Regions from separate parts of the Clostridium bornimense genome, predicted to be linked through region 2. Evidence: a T-box and tRNA genes for the amino acid it is inferred to sense, from the RefSeq annotation. Region 2 holds a T-box; the other holds one or more tRNA genes.
What was found. A T-box is a leader RNA that pairs with one kind of tRNA and senses whether it is charged. The one in region 2 lies ahead of pheS (phenylalanine--tRNA ligase subunit alpha), so its partner is inferred to be a tRNA-Phe.
Positions count from the first base shown of each region.

Region 1: it has a tRNA-Phe gene. The T-box ahead of pheS (phenylalanine--tRNA ligase subunit alpha) is inferred to sense a tRNA for this amino acid. The anticodon was not compared.

Region 1 covers NZ_HG917868.1:148,191-157,778, forward strand. The annotation lists gene asnB (asparagine synthase (glutamine-hydrolyzing)) at 1-78, opposite strand, end outside; rRNA gene CM240_RS00685 (16S ribosomal RNA) at 507-2,020, shown strand; rRNA gene CM240_RS00690 (23S ribosomal RNA) at 2,456-5,356, shown strand; rRNA gene rrf (5S ribosomal RNA) at 5,413-5,530, shown strand; tRNA gene CM240_RS00700 (tRNA-Phe) at 5,538-5,613, shown strand; tRNA gene CM240_RS00705 (tRNA-Cys) at 5,619-5,693, shown strand; gene CM240_RS00710 (S66 peptidase family protein) at 5,748-6,665, opposite strand; gene CM240_RS00715 (magnesium transporter CorA family protein) at 6,685-7,638, opposite strand; gene CM240_RS00720 (hypothetical protein) at 7,914-8,384, shown strand; gene CM240_RS00725 (zinc-binding metallopeptidase family protein) at 8,515-9,588, opposite strand, start outside.
Region 2 covers NZ_HG917868.1:2,303,326-2,312,913, forward strand. The annotation lists gene CM240_RS10340 (DUF1284 domain-containing protein) at 1-282, opposite strand, end outside; gene CM240_RS10345 (biotin transporter BioY) at 269-811, opposite strand; gene pheT (phenylalanine--tRNA ligase subunit beta) at 1,190-3,562, opposite strand; gene pheS (phenylalanine--tRNA ligase subunit alpha) at 3,582-4,604, opposite strand; T-box leader at 4,711-4,944, opposite strand; gene CM240_RS10360 (TrmH family RNA methyltransferase) at 4,987-5,781, opposite strand; gene CM240_RS10365 (potassium channel family protein) at 5,783-6,463, opposite strand; gene CM240_RS10370 (TrkH family potassium uptake protein) at 6,472-7,839, opposite strand; gene rplT (50S ribosomal protein L20) at 7,975-8,331, opposite strand; gene rpmI (50S ribosomal protein L35) at 8,359-8,556, opposite strand; gene infC (translation initiation factor IF-3) at 8,576-9,097, opposite strand; gene thrS (threonine--tRNA ligase) at 9,281-9,588, opposite strand, start outside.

The DNA of each region.
Region 1 (9,588 bases), 760 kb from region 2:
CATATCTTCTATAGTTTTAATATTAGAAGAGGAATTTAGATTCTCTCTATAATTAACAACACCGGCAATTCCACACATAGTAAGTCTCCTCATATAAAAATTAGTTCTATTTAGTATATGATTTTTTAATGATAAAGGTTAAGAAAACATTAATTATATAGAGGTTATTAGGCACCCAGTATCGGGTGTATCATTATAAGAAAAAGAGAGAAAATTAAAGAATAAGATAGTATTTATATAATATATCTAAAAAAATGAATTGTTTTTAGAATATATTATGTTAAGTTTGAAATATAATAAGTCTTGTCGCTGCGAGAGAGCAGCAACGAAAAAGAAAAAAGTTGTTGACAAGTGATAAAAGCTTTGATACAATAAATGAGCGTCGCAAGAGAGCGACAGATGATCTTTGAAAATTGAACAGAAGAAACATATAACCAGTTAATTCTTTAAATTGACTCATATATATGAAGTCAGCAAACTAGTACTAAGCTAGTAATCAAACTTTTTAAATTGAGAGTTTGATCCTGGCTCAGGACGAACGCTGGCGGCGTGCTTAACACATGCAAGTCGAGCGAACAAAGCTCCTTCGGGAGTGGAGTTAGCGGCGGACGGGTGAGTAACACGTGGGTAACCTGCCTTATAGAGGGGGATAGCCTTCCGAAAGGAAGATTAATACCGCATAAGAAGTAGAAGTCGCATGGCTTTAGCTTTAAAGGAGCAATCCGCTATAAGATGGACCCGCGGCGCATTAGCTAGTTGGTGAGGTAACGGCTCACCAAGGCGACGATGCGTAGCCGACCTGAGAGGGTGATCGGCCACATTGGAACTGAGACACGGTCCAGACTCCTACGGGAGGCAGCAGTGGGGAATATTGCACAATGGGCGAAAGCCTGATGCAGCAACGCCGCGTGGGTGATGAAGGTTTTCGGATCGTAAAGCCCTGTCTTTTGGGACGATAATGACGGTACCAAAGGAGGAAGCCACGGCTAACTACGTGCCAGCAGCCGCGGTAATACGTAGGTGGCAAGCGTTGTCCGGATTTACTGGGCGTAAAGGGAGCGTAGGCGGACCTTTAAGTGAGATGTGAAATACCCGAGCTCAACTTGGGTGCTGCATTTCAAACTGGAGGTCTAGAGTGTCGGAGAGGTAAGTGGAATTCCTAGTGTAGCGGTGAAATGCGTAGAGATTAGGAAGAACCCCGGTGGCGAAGGCGACTTACTGGACGATAACTGACGCTGAGGCTCGAAAGCGTGGGGAGCAAACAGGATTAGATACCCTGGTAGTCCACGCCGTAAACGATGAATACTAGGTGTGGGGGTTGTCATGACCTCCGTGCCGTCGCAAACGCATTAAGTATTCCGCCTGGGGAGTACGGTCGCAAGATTAAAACTCAAAGGAATTGACGGGGGCCCGCACAAGCAGCGGAGCATGTGGTTTAATTCGAAGCAACGCGAAGAACCTTACCTAGACTTGACATCTCCTGAATTACTCTTAATCGAGGAAGTCCCTTCGGGGACAGGAAGACAGGTGGTGCATGGTTGTCGTCAGCTCGTGTCGTGAGATGTTGGGTTAAGTCCCGCAACGAGCGCAACCCTTATTGTTAGTTGCTACCATTAAGTTGAGCACTCTAGCAAGACTGCCGTGGTTAACGCGGAGGAAGGTGGGGATGACGTCAAATCATCATGCCCCTTATGTCTAGGGCTACACACGTGCTACAATGGTGAGTACAAAGAGACGCAAAACCGTGAGGTGGAGCAAAACTCAAAAACTCATCCCAGTTCGGATTGTAGGCTGCAACTCGCCTACATGAAGTTGGAGTTGCTAGTAATCGCGAATCAGAATGTCGCGGTGAATACGTTCCCGGGCCTTGTACACACCGCCCGTCACACCATGAGAGCTGGTAACACCCGAAGTCCGTGAGGTAACCGCAAGGAGCCAGCGGCCGAAGGTGGGATTAGTGATTGGGGTGAAGTCGTAACAAGGTAGCCGTAGGAGAACCTGCGGCTGGATCACCTCCTTTCTAAGGATATATGTTTAGGGAGAACCTAAGCAAAAAGGTTTATGTCTTCTGTTCAATTTTGAAAGATCATAGAATCTTTCAAAATTATATGTTCGCTAGAAGCGAGCAGTACGAGGAAGCAAGGAACGAATGAGCGAATAATACTTATGTATATGAGCGAAATGAGTGACGTAGCTGACGAAGTAATGCGAAGCTTATAGTAGAGCAGATTGTTCTTTGAAAATTGCATAGTTACAATAAAGACTTTAAAATCTATTATAGATTTACTGATTTATATACCTATACTAATCTAGTAAAGATTGTATAGATTTATTCGCTAGAAACAAGCAGTACGAGGAAGCAAGGAGCGAATGAGTGAACAATACTTTTGTATGTGAACGAAATGAGCGACGTAGCTGACGAAGTAATGCGCAGTTTATAGTAGAATAAATGATAGGTCAAGCTACAAAGGGCGCAGGGCGAATGCCTTGGCACTAGGAGCCGATGAAGGACGTGATAAGCTGCGATAAGCTGTGGGTAGCCGCACATAGGCCGTGATCCACAGATTTCCGAATGGGGAAACCCACATGAGAAACCTCATGTATCCTTAAGTGAATACATAGCTTAAGGAAGGTAACCCGGGGAACTGAAACATCTAAGTACCCGGAGGAAGAGAAAGAAACATCGATTTTCTGAGTAGCGGCGAGCGAAACGGAAAGAGCCCAAACCAAGAGCTTGCTCTTGGGGTTGCGGACAGTTCATAAATACTTTGGAATTCTAGTCGAAGACAACTGGAAAGTTGCACCGCAGAATGTAATAGTCATGTAGGCGAAAGAACGAAAAAGTCAGAACTGATCCAGAGTACCACGAGACACGTGAAACCTTGTGGGAAGCAGGGAGGACCACCTCCCAAGGCTAAATACTACCTAGTGACCGATAGTGAAGCAGTACCGTGAGGGAAAGGTGAAAAGAACCCCGGGAGGGGAGTGAAATAGAACCTGAAACCCTGTGCCTACAACCGGTCGAAGCACCTTATGTGTGTGACGACGTGCTTTTTGTAGAACGAGCCAACGAGTTACGGTATGCAGCAAGGTTAAGTACTTATGGTACGTAGCCGAAGGGAAACCAAGTCTGAATAGGGCGACTAGTTGCATGCTGTAGACCCGAAACCGGGTGACCTATCCATGGCCAGGTTGAAGCGAGGGTAAAACCTCGTGGAGGACCGAACCACGTTGGTGTTGAAAAACCATGGGATGAGCTGTGGATAGCGGAGAAATTCCAATCGAACTCGGAGATAGCTGGTTCTCCTCGAAATAGCTTTAGGGCTAGCGTCTGGTAAATTAAGTGATGGAGGTAGAGCACTGAATGGGCTAGGGGGCCGCGAGGCTTACCGAACCTTATCAAACTCCGAATGCCATACACTTGTACCCAGGCAGTCAGACTGCGAATGATAAGATCCGTAGTCAAAAGGGAAACAGCCCAGACCGTCAGCTAAGGTCCCTAAATGTAGATTAAGTGGTAAAGGATGTGAGGTTTCTAAGACAACTAGGATGTTGGCTTAGAAGCAGCCACTCATTTAAAGAGTGCGTAATAGCTCACTAGTCGAGAGACCTTGCGCCGAAAATGTCCGGGGCTAAAATCTACTACCGAAGCTACGGACTCCTAACGGAGTGGTAGAGGAGCTTCCTGTATGGGCTGAAGTCGTACCGAAAGGAGCGGTGGACTGTACAGGAGTGAGAATGTTGGCATAAGTAGCGAGAATTGAGTGAGAATCTCAATGGCCGAAAATCTAAGGTTTCCTGGGGAAGGCTCGTCCGCCCAGGGTTAGTCGGGACCTAAGCCGAGGCCGAAAGGCGTAGGTGATGGACAATCGGTTGATATTCCGATACTACCAAATGACGTTATTACCAATGGAGTGACGCAGGAGGATAGGGTGTGCAGACTATTGGATGTCTGTCTAAGCACTTAGACATGTCTCTAGGCAAATCCGGAGACTAAGTTGAGGTGTGATGGGGAGCTCGTATGAGCGAAGTACCTGATTCCACGCTGCCAAGAAAAGCTTCTAGGGAGGAGTTTGGTACCCGTACCGCAAACCGACACAGGTAGATGAGGAGAGAATCCTAAGGCCAGCGGAAGAATTGCAGTTAAGGAACTCGGCAAATTGACCCCGTAACTTCGGGAGAAGGGGTGCCTACAGAAATGTAGGCCGCAGAGAATAGGCCCAAGCAACTGTTTAGCAAAAACACAGGTCTCTGCTAAAGCGAAAGCTGATGTATAGGGGCTGACGCCTGCCCGGTGCTGGAAGGTTAAGGGGATCACTTAGCGCAAGCGAAGGTGTGAACTTAAGCCCCAGTAAACGGCGGCCGTAACTATAACGGTCCTAAGGTAGCGAAATTCCTTGTCGGGTAAGTTCCGACCCGCACGAATGGCGTAATGATTTGGGCACTGTCTCAACTGCAAATCCGGCGAAATTGTAGTACCAGTGAAGATGCTGGTTACCCGCGATTGGACGGAAAGACCCCGTAGAGCTTTACTGTAGCTTAGCATTGAGATTTGGTATTGTCTGTACAGGATAGGTGGGAGACTAGGAAGCATGGGCGTCAGCCTGTGTGGAGTCATCCTTGGGATACCACCCTGACAGTACTGAATTTCTAACCGGAGGCCTTGAATCAGGTCACGGGACATTGTTAGGTGGGCAGTTTGACTGGGGCGGTCGCCTCCTAAAAAGTAACGGAGGCGCCCAAAGGTTCCCTCAGAACGGTCGGAAATCGTTCGAAGAGTGCAAAGGCAGAAGGGAGCCTGACTGCGACACTTACAAGTGGAGCAGGGACGAAAGTCGGGCTTAGTGATCCGGTGGTTCCTCGTGGGAGGGCCATCGCTCAACGGATAAAAGCTACCTCGGGGATAACAGGCTGATCTCCCCCAAGAGTCCACATCGACGGGGAGGTTTGGCACCTCGATGTCGGCTCGTCGCATCCTGGGGCTGTAGTAGGTCCCAAGGGTTGGGCTGTTCGCCCATTAAAGCGGCACGCGAGCTGGGTTCAGAACGTCGTGAGACAGTTCGGTCCCTATCCGTCGCGGGCGTAGGAAATTTGAGAGGAGCTGTCCTTAGTACGAGAGGACCGGGATGGACTGACCTCTGGTGTACCAGTTGTTCCGCCAGGAGCACAGCTGGGTAGCTATGTCGGGAAGGGATAAACGCTGAAAGCATCTAAGCGTGAAGCCCACCTCAAGATAAGATTTCCCATGACGTTAAGTCAGTAAGACCCCTGGAAGACTACCAGGTTGATAGGTCAGAGGTGTAAGTGTGGTAACATATTTAGCTGACTGATACTAATAGGTCGAGGGCTTGTCCAATGTATATAAAAAAGTTTATTGTAGCATGCAATTTTGAAAGAACAATATCTTTCAAATCTGGTGATGATGCCTCTAAGGGATACACCCGTTCCCATACCGAACACGATGGTTAAGCCTCAGAGGGCCGATGGTACTGCACGGGAGACTGTGTGGGAGAGTAGGATGTTGCCAGGTAAGGTGTGGCTCGATAGCTCAGTCGGTAGAGCAGAGGACTGAAAATCCTCGTGTCGCTGGTTCGATTCCTGCTCGAGCCACCATTAATGGCGCTATAGCCAAGCGGTAAGGCCAAGGTCTGCAAAACCTTTATTCCCCGGTTCAAATCCGGGTGGCGCCTCCATAAAGTAAGCAATTTTATTGCTTACTTTTTTTATTTTATAAAATAATAGAGTAGTTATTGAAGAACAGGATCTAAAATAACTATTTTACCTAAAGTAGAGTCAATTCTTGCCTTAGCTCCTATTGGTAATGTTAATTTGGGATAAGAATGTCCAGACATAATATGATTAATAGTTGGCTTTTTTAGAGAAAAAATTTGAGTTTCTAGAACTTCATCTAAAGTAAAGCTTCTATTATAATTAGATAAACCACAACCTTTAAATTGTCCTAGTATAAATCCAGAGCATTCAGATAATTTACCTGATAAGTTTAATTGTGTTAGCATCCTATCTATTTTATAAGGAGCCTCGCCTATTTCTTCTAAAAATAAAATTTTCCCTTTAGTATCAATCTCATAAGGTGTTCCTAGGGTAGAACATAATAAGCATAAGTTTCCACCTATTATAGATCCTTCAGAAATTCCCCGTACAGAACATTCTACTGGTAGATAGTATGGATTATTTAGTGTATAGGGATAAGTAGATTTAGTTATTGTTTCTAGAAAAGAATTAAGAGTATATTTTTCTGAAATATTAGATGTTAACATTGGACCATGAAAGGTTATTAGTCCTGTTTTTTGATATATGATATTTAATAATGTAGTAATATCGGAGTATCCCATAAAGATCTTAGGATTTGCTTTTATTATATCAAAGTCCAAGTATGGGAGAAGTCGCATTGTACCATATCCACCTCTTATACATAAAATCATTGATACTTGGGGATCTAAAAACATATTCATTAAATCTAATGCACGTTCTTCATCACTGCCAGCTAAAAATCCTGTTCTTGAATATATAGATTTGCCTAGCTTTATTTTAAATCCAAGTGTCTCTAAGTGTTTTATACCTTTATCAATTACATTACGATCTTCAGGGCTTGCTGGTGACACAATGCCTATTGTATCACCAGGTAATAATTTATTTGCAATCATTTTAAAATCCCCTTTAGAATTATTTAAACATTCCTTTTTTATGAAGTATATATGATACTGCAAGAGTAGAGATTATTATTAGTGAAAAAATTATTCCAAATCCGTTACCAGCTTTTATATCAGAGAAAGGCAAACCGGTAACATTCATTCCAAATAAACCAGAGATTATGTTAGGAACAGTTATTACGATTGTCACAGAGGTTAAAAGCTTCATTACAGTATTTAAGTTATTAGATATTATATTCGCTGTGGTGTCCATTGTTGCTTGAAGGATATCACCATAGATAGAAGTCATCTCTATTGCCTGACGAGTTTCAATCATGACATCTTCAAGGACATCTTTGTCTTCTTCATACTTTTGCATAATGTCTAATTTCATTATTTTTTCAAAGGTAACATCATTTCCTTTTAACGACGTTGAAAAGTATACAATAGAGTTCTGTAAAGATAATAATTGCATTAAAATCTTGTTACTCATAGATTTATGAAGTTGACTTTGAAGCATAAGAGATTTTTTGCCAATTTGTCTTAATGATAATAAATAATATGATGAAACTCTATAAAGTATTTGTAATATAAAGCGAGATCTTTTAAATGTATAAAAAGTTTTAATTTTTTCATTTATAAATCCAGAAAGAATTTTAGAATTTTTAAGACATACTGTTATAATATAGTCATTAGTATGTATAATACCTAATGGATATGTATCATAGGTTAAAGTATTTTCTTCTACTTCAGTGAAAGGAATATCCACTATAAATAGTATATTATCGTCTGAGGTTTCTATACGTGAACTTTCTTCATCATCTAATGCCGCTTTTAAAAAATCCATGGGAACTCCAGTTTTTTTAGATGTTAATATAAGCTCCTGTTCATTAGGGGCTATCAAATTAATCCAACATCCAGGTTCAATAGTATCCATTTTTACTAAGTGAGGGGATGATTCAGATAGGCTTTTATATATTAGTATCATAAGCACATATCCTCCATTAAATTTTATAGTTCTTACTTAGTATATTATATAACAAAGAATTTATAGATATAAAGTTAAATTTTAATACTGTTACTGCCGAAAAGAAAAGGAAAAAGAAGAACTGATGAAAGAAATATAAATGAAATCATTTCCATAGGAGAAATTGGGTCTAGATAACTTTATAAGAGGAAATAGAGTAGTGGAAAAATAAGTATTAAGCTAGTATAATCTTTTTTATAATCTGTAAAAGTAAAGGAAAGTGTAATGAGGGAATTATGAATAAGGAAGTTATTTCGAAAAGGCCTTTGCCTTTAATTTTATTATGGATATTTATATTAGTAAATTTATTAGCACTTAAAGAAGTTATAGAGTTAAGTGACTTATCAAAAGTAATTGAAGAAAAATATTTAAATTATGGTATTGCAATTATTTTAATTTTAGTTGCTGTAGATTTTATAAGAAGGTGTAAAATAAAATATAAGTATTTTCTTATCGATAATAAACTTGTTATTCATAAGCTAAAGGGGAAAAGCCATTCTGTAGAAGAAGTAGTTGACTTTAAAGATGTACATTTTTTAGGTAAAAAATGTAACTATAAAAATAAAGTTAAAGCAAGAAGAACAACTAATTATTTATCTCATTACTGTAATACTAATAGATATTTGTGTGTTTATAAAAAAGATGGTGGATATAAAAAGTTTTATTTTCAACCTACAAAGAACTTTATTAAAAATATAGAATGTTGATAACATTAAAAATATAGAAAAGAGGATTGAGGTACGATGAATTTACATTGTGCCTCAGTCCTCTTTTTATAGTGAATAAGTAAGAGTGAATGGGGAATATTGAATTTCCAAAAAGGCTCCGCTATGAAATTTAACCATTATTGTGACAAGCACTTTTTTTGTTTTCACTATTTAATTCCAACAGACTTTCTCTTAATAAGTCTTCTCTTTCTATTATATCTAATCCAGTATAAGCAAAAGCTTCAATAGCCTTTAATACATTTTCTTTTGTATATTCAGAGGTTGTGGCTTTAACAAATTCATTTGAATATGGATTTATAGATGAATCTTCACATATTGAAATAAAAGGTCGTATAGTTGGAACTATATGAGAAACAGATCCAAGGCTAAGGCTTAAGTGAGTATCTCTAGGAGGATCTATTTTAATAAGACCACTTTCTTTTAAATTATGTGAAAAAAGTCTTGATATAGTGGCATTAGTTTTTAACTCATCACTAGGCATTTCATGATAGTGTATATCACTTTTTACATTCATAAGTTTTGAAGTATATTTAACAAATTCATGAATTTTACTTTCTAATTCTTTTAGTACAGACATCTTACGTGCTTTTATATAGAACGTTATGCTACATCTTATTTGTGAAATATGTGGAGTAACTGGAGAATTCATAGATATACTATTTATATAACATTCTTCTTCAAAAGAGTTAATAATAGTGTCTAAACCATTTAAAGTGAATAAAGATGCTGATAATGGGGAATAATATCCTTTAGTTTTATAAAAATTTTCAATGCTTTCATAGTTTATTTCTATAGGTAGTGAGGCCATGGAGCTGGCACTTTCAGCTGTTACAACATGTGGACATGGAGACATTACTATATCGATATTTTCAAAAGCTCCTTCTTTTACCATTATTGCTTTTGATCCACCTTTAAGTTCTCCACTGCATCCTATAACAACTACAGATCCATGTCCAGATGATTCTATAGCATTAGCTAATAGTAATGCTGCACCTATAGAGATTGTAGAATTAATATGATGAGCAAGTAAGTCACCATCTTCTTTAGAAACATCGTAGTCACAAGTTAAACATATTCTAGGATGCTCATTACCGAATTCTGCATAGAATGAATTTGGTATATCCAAATAATTATTTGTGATTTTAAAGCCATGATTTTTTAGTATATTAGATAAAAATGAACT
Region 2 (9,588 bases):
CTTATATGTATCTATAGATTTTCTATCCAACTCAAAATACTTTTTTACTCTATTATCTTTTTCCCTAATAGAATCCTCACCTAAACAATATTCTCCATTTCTATTAGGACACGATTTGCATACATCATCACAATTATCTATAAATCTAATATTAATATTCGGTTCCTCTTTGAAAATCTTAATAATTTTTTCAATATTTTCAGCAAATTTTTCATCATAACCATGCCCAGAATAAGTATGAATACACATAATATGATGATATCTTAACTTAATTTCTTTCATATATATGCCCTTTCACTAATGCCCTATTAATGGCTACTGCTACAACAGCTCCAAGAATCCCCTTCATAACATCAAAAATTACAAACGGTGCAACTCCAGAAAGTATTGCTTCATAAATACCTAATTTACATGAAATTGCAAGCCATATTGTTCCTACTAAATAGCAAGGTACTAAAGAGAATATCATATATATTGATAAAAATACGATATTCTCTTTTTTAAATTTCTCAATACACCAAGCTATTAAATATATCATTATAGGATATGTAATAAGATATCCTCCTGTAGGTCCTATTATTGATGATATTCCAGCACCAAATCCAGTAAACACAGGTATTCCAACTGCTCCCAATAAAAGATAAACTATTCCAACTATAAGTCCTTGCTTCTTTTCTAATACAGCCCCTGTTATAAAAATTCCTATAATTGCACCGGTAATTGGAACTGGTTGTATAGGTATAGTGATTTGCGCACATACAGAAATTAATGCTGTAAACAACGCTATTAATGTAATATCCTTAATCTTCATTAAATACCCCTCCTTTTTTTGTATTTTTTATTTTATTATACCAAATGCATTTGTATTGTCAACTCAATTTTCATTACAGTTGACAATGTATGATTACACTTTATATGTTTTTTATTATAGGAATATCTGTTGCAGTTAAGTAGTGGTAATGATTATCCATTTACTATTTAATACACATATAGGCATTTACCACTACTTAATTAGAACAGATATCAATATTAACTCTAAAACATATATATCCAAAACACTACTTACTTAGAACAGATTCATATATCCAGATTAACAACATATAATACCACTTCTAGTGCTCGTCCATCATGAGATATGCACTATATAAAAGAAAGCCACAAAGGTATATCTACCTTTGCGGCTTTTTTATTATCTTAATGTTGCACCTAGCTTGTGCTCTAATGTCCTAACAATCTTGTCATGAACTTTATTTACATCACTGTCTTTTAATGTCTTATTAGGATCTCTGTATACTATTGAATAAGCTACAGATTTCTTTCCTTCTGGAACTTGAGCTCCCTTGTATACATCAAATAAGCTGTATTCTTCTACTAAGTTTCCACCTTGTTTTTTGATAACTTCTTCAATATCAGCTACTAATACTTCGTCATCTATTAATACAGCTAAATCTCTTGTTACTGATGGGAACTTTGGAAGTGGAGTATATTTATTGTTTTTCTTAATGAAGCTATATAATTTATCTAAATTAATTACTGCAATAAATGCTCTTTCGTCAATTCCGTAATTTTCAGCAACATCAGGATGAACTTCACCTACAGTTGCAATAACTTCTCTTCCAATTACAACCTTAGCAGTTTTTCCTGGGTGGAATGATGGATTTTCAGATTCTCTTTCAAATTTAGCACTCTTAACTTTGAAGTGATCTAGTATATTTTCAACTACACCCTTTAAGTTTAGGTAGTCTACTCCACCATATAAACCTATTGTTAATATATTTATTTCGTTTGGTAATTCTTTACCTTCTTCTTTAATATAGATTTTTCCGTTTTCGAATAATCTACATTCCTTATTATTTCTTGAGTAGTTTCTAGCAAGTGATTCCATCATTGATGGGATTGTTGTTGTTCTCATTATTGAGTAATCTTCACCTAATGGATTTTTGATTTCTACAACATTACGTAGCTCTGAATCCGCTGGTAATAATATTTTATCAAATACCTTTGGACTAACAAATGAATATGCAATTGATTCATATAATCCTGAACCTATTAATACCTTTGCTAATTCATCATTTAATTGCATTTTTTCACTCTTACCACTCTTAGTTGCATGAATTGAAGGCATTGTAGCTTCAACTTTATTGTAACCATAAATTCTTACAACTTCCTCTGCTACATCTTCTCTTATATTCATATCACTTCTAAATGTTGGAGTTGTTATTTCTAAATTGTCTCCATTAATTTCAGTTGCCATTCCTAATGATTCTAAAATTCTCTTCATCTCGATTCCATGAATTTCAGTTCCTAAGAATTTATTAATCCAACTTATTGAAACTGTTAAGTGACCTTCTTCTTTCTTCTCATTGTAGATATCGATAGTACCATTAACAATTTCTCCACAGCCAAGTTCTTCAACTAATGCACAAGCTCTATCTAATGCTAATGCAGGTAAGTTTGGATCAAGATCTTTTTCAAATTTACCAGAAGCATCTGTTCTAAGATTTAATTCCTTTGATGTTAATCTTATATTAACACCTTCGAAATTTGCAGCTTCGAAGATAATTTCAGTAGTATCCTCTTTAACTTCTGAGTTTAATCCACCCATGATTCCAGCAAGACCGATAGTACCTTTTCCATCTCTTATTGTAAGCATTTCTGATGTTAATGTTCTTTCCACTTCATCTAATGTAGTGAACTTTTCATTATCCTTAGCTCTTTCTACAATAATAGTGCCTTCTGCAATATCTCTTCTATCGTAAGCATGCATTGGTTGACCTAATTCTACCATTACGTAGTTTGTAATATCAACGATATTGTTTATTGGTCTAATACCAGCTTCATTTAATCTATTTTGCATCCATGATGGTGATGGTCCTATTTTAACATTCTTAATAGCTCTAGCCATATATCTTCTACATAAGCTATCTTTAATTTCTGCTTTTACGATATCATTAACATTACCACCACTAGTTTTATATGAAGTATTTAATCCCTTAAGTTCTCTTCCATAAGTTGCAGCTACTTCTCTAGCTATTCCATATACACTGAAGCAATCTTGTCTATTTGATGTAATTTCAAACTCGATTACACCACCACCAAAGTCTACTGCTTCTTTAATGTCTACACCTAATGGAGTATTAGTATCCATGATGTGTAGTCCATGACAAGTTCCTTCTTCAGCTAATCCTAATTCTTCTAAAGAACAGAACATTCCGTTAGAAACTTCTCCTCTTAGTTTACCTTTTTTAATCTTTAATCCACCATGAAGTGTTGATCCATGAAGTGCAACTGGCACTACATCTTGTTCCTTCATATTTGTAGCTGCTGTAACAATTTGTATTGGTTCTTCTGCTCCAATATCAACTTGGCAGATAGAAAGCTTATCTGCTTCTGGATGCTTTGTTATTTTAACAATTTTACCTGTTACAACATTTTGTATTTCTTCACCATACACTTCAACTTTTTCTACCTTTGATCCTGATAAAGTTAAAGCATCACCTAAATCTTTTGCATCTTCTTTTATCTCAACATAATCTTTAAGCCAATCTATTGGTACTAACATTCCTTATACCTCCTACCTATTATTTGAATTGTTTTAAGAATCTCATATCAGCTTCATATAATAATCTGATATCATCTATTCCGAACTTTTGCATTACCATTCTATCAAGACCAAATCCAAAAGCAAATCCGCTATATTCATTTGGATCTATTCCACAGTTTTCTAATACTTTAGGATGAACCATACCACATCCTAATATTTCGATGAATCCTTCACCTTTACATACCTTACAACCTTCTCCACCACAAACGAAACAAGTTGCATCCATTTCAGCAGATGGTTCAGTGAATGGGAAATGATGTGGTCTGAACTTTGTTACCATCTTATCTCCAAACATCTTCTTAACAAAAGTTTCAAGCATTCCTTTAAGGTCTGCAAAAGTTATTCCCTTATCGATAACTAATCCTTCTACTTGGTAGAATATTGGTGAATGTGTAGCATCTACTGCATCTGAACGATAAACCTTACCTGGAGATATCATCTTTATTGGAGGTTTTTGATTTTCCATTACTCTTATTTGTACAGGAGATGTTTGTGTTCTAAGAACAACATTATCATTAATATAGAATGTATCTTGTTCTCCTCTAGCTGGGTGATTCTTTGGAATATTTAATGCCTCGAAGTTATAGTAATCAAGCTCTACCTCTGGCCCTTCTTCTATTGAGAATCCCATTGATAAGAAGATATCTTGAATTTCTTCCATTGTAATTGTTAATGGATTCTTTCCTCCAAGTGGACTCTTATCCCCTGGCATAGAAATATCAATTACTTCATTTTTTAATCTTTCTTCTTTTTCCTTCTTCTTAATATCAGTTAATGCGTTTTCTATTCTTCCTTCAAGATTTCCTCTAACGTCATTTACTAACTTACCAACTATAGGTCTTTCCTCTGGTGATAATCCACCCATTCCTCTAAGAATTAATGTTACTTCACCTTTTTTACCAAGATACTTAACTCTAACAGCTTCAATATCTTCTTTAGTAACAGCTTTATTTAACTCATCTATTGCAGTTGTTTCAATAAGCTTTAATTTTTCTTGCATATTAAATATCCTCCTTCTTTTAAGAGCACAGCTTTCAGTGCACAGTTATTATTGTTGTTATTTGAGACTTTTTATATTTAGGGAAAATAAAAACTCCGTCCCTATAAAAAGGGACGGAGTATATCCGCGTTACCACCCTAGTTGATAAGAGCATAATCCATACCCTTATCCACTTCATTAAAAAATATCGGCTTTTATAATACCGCTCTAGACTACTATAACTTCCCCTAGAGAGCTCCAAAGTGAACTTCGATTTAATTCCTAATAAAAAAGCTTTCAGTCTTTGGCTTTTTCTCCCTACTTTATTCCTTAAATCTACTTTCTTTTTCATAGCTTATTATTTTAAATTCTTTTTCTATTATATATATAACTGTTATAAATTTCAACATTTTATTTTAAAATTTCTTTGTCTTACTGCCTCAAAAGCTATTACTGATGTTGCAATACCAACATTCAGTGACTCTGCTCCGCCTGGCATAGGAATTTTAAATTTTTCATCTGAAATCGCAAATATTTCCGAGGAAATACCGTTTCCCTCATTACCTACTACTATAATACATTTTCCTGTTAAGTCTATATCATAAAAATTATAATCTGTGTCTAATGATGAAGAAACTACCTTAAATCCTTTATTTTTTAATGACATAATTATATCTAAATCATCATTATCATAAACTACAGGAACATTAAAAACTGAACCCATTGTACTTCTTAATGTTTTATCATTATATAAGTCTACGGTTCCTTTTCTTAAAATTACCCCTAAAGCACCACTGGCATGGGCAGTTCTTATTATAGTCCCTAGATTTCCGGGATCTTGAACTTTGTCACAAAAGATATAAAACCCTTCATTATCTTTTAATTTTATATCTTTATTTTTTACCACTGCCAATATTCCTTGCGGTGTTTCTGTGGAAGCCAATATCTTCATAATAGATTTTGTAACATAGATTGTTTCCACTTTATCTAAATATTTATCAATATTATAATTAGATAATTTGTCTTCTACGGATTCTTCTATTATAAGAGTTTTTATTTCAAAATCAGATTTTAGAGCTTCCTCTACAAACCTAAAACCTTCTACTAAAAATTCACCTTTTGCAGATCTTGTTTTTCTATCCTTTAATTTTTTTATTTCTTTTATTATATTATTATCTTTACTAGTAATAACGTTCATATTATTCCTCTTCTGTTGCTACAAAATCTCTTAATTCTTCAATATCATTACTACCAATAGCTACAATTATATCTCCTGATAGTAACGCTAAATCTGGAGATGGACTTACTTCTATTACACCATCTCTTTTTATTGCCATTACATTTATTCCATACTCTACTCTTAAGTTTAATTCTTTTATTGTTTTGTTTACCCAACTCTTCGGAACAAGAAATTCTGTTAAAGAATAATCTGGTGATACTTCTATATAATCTAATATGTTAGATGATACTAAATTATTAGCTACTCTAATTCCCATTTCTTTTTCAGGAGATATTACCTTATCAGCACCAATTTTTATAAGAACTTTTTCTTGTAAATCATTATTAGCTTTTACAGCAATATATTTTACCCCTAGTTCCTTTAACAATAATGTAGTCATAATAGATGCTTGAATATCCTTACCAATAGCTACAATAGCAACATCAAAATTTCCTATTCCTACAGCTTTTAGATCATTTTCATCAGTAGAATCTAATGTAACGGCATGTGTAACTTTATCTGATATATCTTGTATTCTATCTACATCTTTATCTATAGCTAAAACTTCACGCCCTAACTCTGCCAATGTTAAAGCTACAGATGTTCCAAATCTACCCATACCTATAACAATATATTGTTTTTCTTTAACCTTTTTTCTCATATTTACACCTACCCTATTAATATCTTAGCTTCTGGATATTTTATATTACCTGCATTTTTCTTTTTCTGTCTTGTTATTGCCATAACAAGGGTGATAGGTCCTACTCTACCAATATACATAGTTAAAATTATTAATAATTTTCCAACAAATGAAAGATACGGTGTTATACCTAATGTTACCCCTACAGTTCCAAAAGCTGATATTGCTTCAAAAATTATTCCTTCTAGTGGAACTAATTCACCATTTACCAATGTATCTGCTTCCGTATTACTTAATAACATAGTTATTGCAACTACTATCATTAATGATAAAAACAGTATAGAAAATGCTTTATAGATAACATCCTTAGATATCCTTCTTTTAAATAATTCAGTATCTTCTTTACCTCTAAGTCCAGATACAACTGTAAGACATATAAGTCCTATAGTCGTAGTTTTTACTCCCCCGGCAGTAGATCCTGGTGACCCACCAATAAACATCAAAATGAAGTATAAAAAAATCGACCCCGTTGTTAAATATTCTAACGGTATTGAATAAAATCCTGCTGTTCTAGATGAAACTGAAGCAAAGAAAGAATTTAATAGTTTTCCTCCAAAGCCCATGTTACCTATTGTTTCTGGATTATTATATTCCATTATAAAAATAAAAACTGTACCTGTAACTAATAATATTGCTGTAAGAACTAATACAAACTTCGTATGAGTATATAACCTTGTAGACTGACTAGCATTAAATAAATCTAATAATACTGCAAATCCAATACCACCTATTATAATTAATGCGGATATAGTCAATATTACCACTGCATTGTTTTGATATGGAAATAGAGAATCGCCAATTAAATCAAACCCTGCATTACAAAAAGCTGAAATGGCATGGAATATAGAAAAATATATTCCTTTTAATAATCCATGTTCAGGAATAAACTGTGTGGCCAATATTGCTGCACCTATTCCTTCTATTGCAAATGTGAAGGATAATATGTATTTTACTAACTTAACAATCCCTGATATATATGTAGCGTTTACTGCTTCTTGAAGTATTAATCTTTCTTTAAGAGAAACCCTTTTTCCTAATATTAATGCAAATAAAGTTGCAAAGGACATAAATCCTAATCCACCTATCTGTATTAAAAATATAATTACTGTTTTTCCGAAGTAACTCCAATGACTAGCTGTATCAACTGTTACAAGTCCTGTAACACATACTGCTGAAGTTGATGTAAACAACGCATCTATAAAAGATGTTTTTTCTCCAGTAGCTGTTGATATCGGTAGCATAAGTATTCCCGCTCCAATAAGTAAAACTGCCATAAAACCTAATGCTAACACCTGAACTGGTTTTATTTTTATACGACCTAAGATATGCTTTGACATATGTCCAACTCCTAACACAAACACTTCCCAATATATTATAGTTCCCTATTTTATTAATATAGTTGCATATGTATATCTTTCAAAATATGGTAGTGTATATATAATAAAAAAACCCACTTTCGTGGGCTTGATATATTAAGCTAAGCTCTTCTTAGCAGTTTCTACTAATTCAGCAAATGCTTTTGGATCGTGGATAGCGATTTCTGATAACATCTTTCTGTTAATTTCGATACCAGCTTTCTTTAATCCATTCATGAATTTTGAATATGACATATCATTCATTCTTGCAGCTGCATTAATTCTAGCTATCCATAGTTTTCTGAAATCTCTCTTCTTTAACTTTCTTCCAACGTAAGCATTTCTTAATGCTCTGATAACTGTTTCATTAGCTGTTCTATATAACTTGCTCTTACCACCGTAGTAACCTTTAGCAAGTTTTAATACTTTTTTATGCTTTTTACGAGCGTTCATAGCTCTCTTAACTCTAGCCATTTAGTAAACCTCCTTCTTAACTACCTATTATAAGTATGGTAATAACTTCTTCATTACTTTTTCTTGTGCAACTGAAACATATCCAGCTTTTCTAAGATTTCTCTTTCTCTTAGCGCTCTTTTTAGTTAAGATATGGCTCTTGAAAGCCTTTGCTCTCTTTAACTTTCCTGTTCCTGTTTTTCTAAATCTCTTTGCTGCACCTCTGTGCGTCTTCATTTTTGGCATGTTGACTTCCTCCTCTCAATTATGCCTTCTTAGGAGCTAGAACCATTGTCATGTTTCTTCCTTCTAATTTGGCCTTCTTTTCAACGATAAAAACTTCTTCGTTGATTTTAGAAACAAATAGGTCTAGGACCTTATTGCCTTTGAAAGCATAGTCTGCTTCTCTACCTCTAAATCTTATGGTAACTTTTACTTTATCACCAGCATTTAAGAACTTTTCAGCTCTCTTTGCTTTGATAGTTATATCATGTTCTTCAATTGTTGCGCTAAGTCTAACTTCTTTAATATCAAAAGTCTTTTGATTTTTCTTAGCTAGCTTTTCTTTTCTTGATTGCTCATATAAGAACTTGTTGTAGTCCATTACTCTAGCAACTGGTGGATTTCCATTTGGAGCTATAAGTACTAAATCTAACTCTTCCTCTTCCGCCTTTTTTAGCGCTTCGTTTAAGGTTATGATACCTAATGCCTCACCATTTGCGTCAACAACTCTTAATTCTTTTGCCTTGATTTCTTCATTAATTGCATATTTATTTTTAATATTAATTCACCTCCGGTAATAATTAAAAACAAAGGGAACGACTAATAGCCGTTCCCTCTTAATATACCAAAGTTAACACTTTTAAATACATCCAGATTACCTTATTGACAGTATCATAAGGTGAGAAACGGCCTCGTTTCTACTTCAAACAAGATAGATTATATATCATTTGTACCTTGTTGTCAACTTTTATTTTAAATTATTTTTCTTTGTATTAATTTCTTCTTTAATTTTTCCTATGAAGTCTTCTAAATCCATAACACCTAGATCTCCATCAATTCTGCTTCTAACAGCAATCTTACCTTCATTCATTTCCTTTTCACCAATTACTATCATATAAGGAACCTTTTGAAGTTGTGCTTCTCTGATTTTATAACCTATTTTTTCATTTCTTAAATCAGTTTCAACTCTTATATTTGCATCTTTTAATTTTTCTTCTAATGATTTAACATATTCTGCTGAAGAGTCTGTTATATTCATTATTCTTACTTGTACTG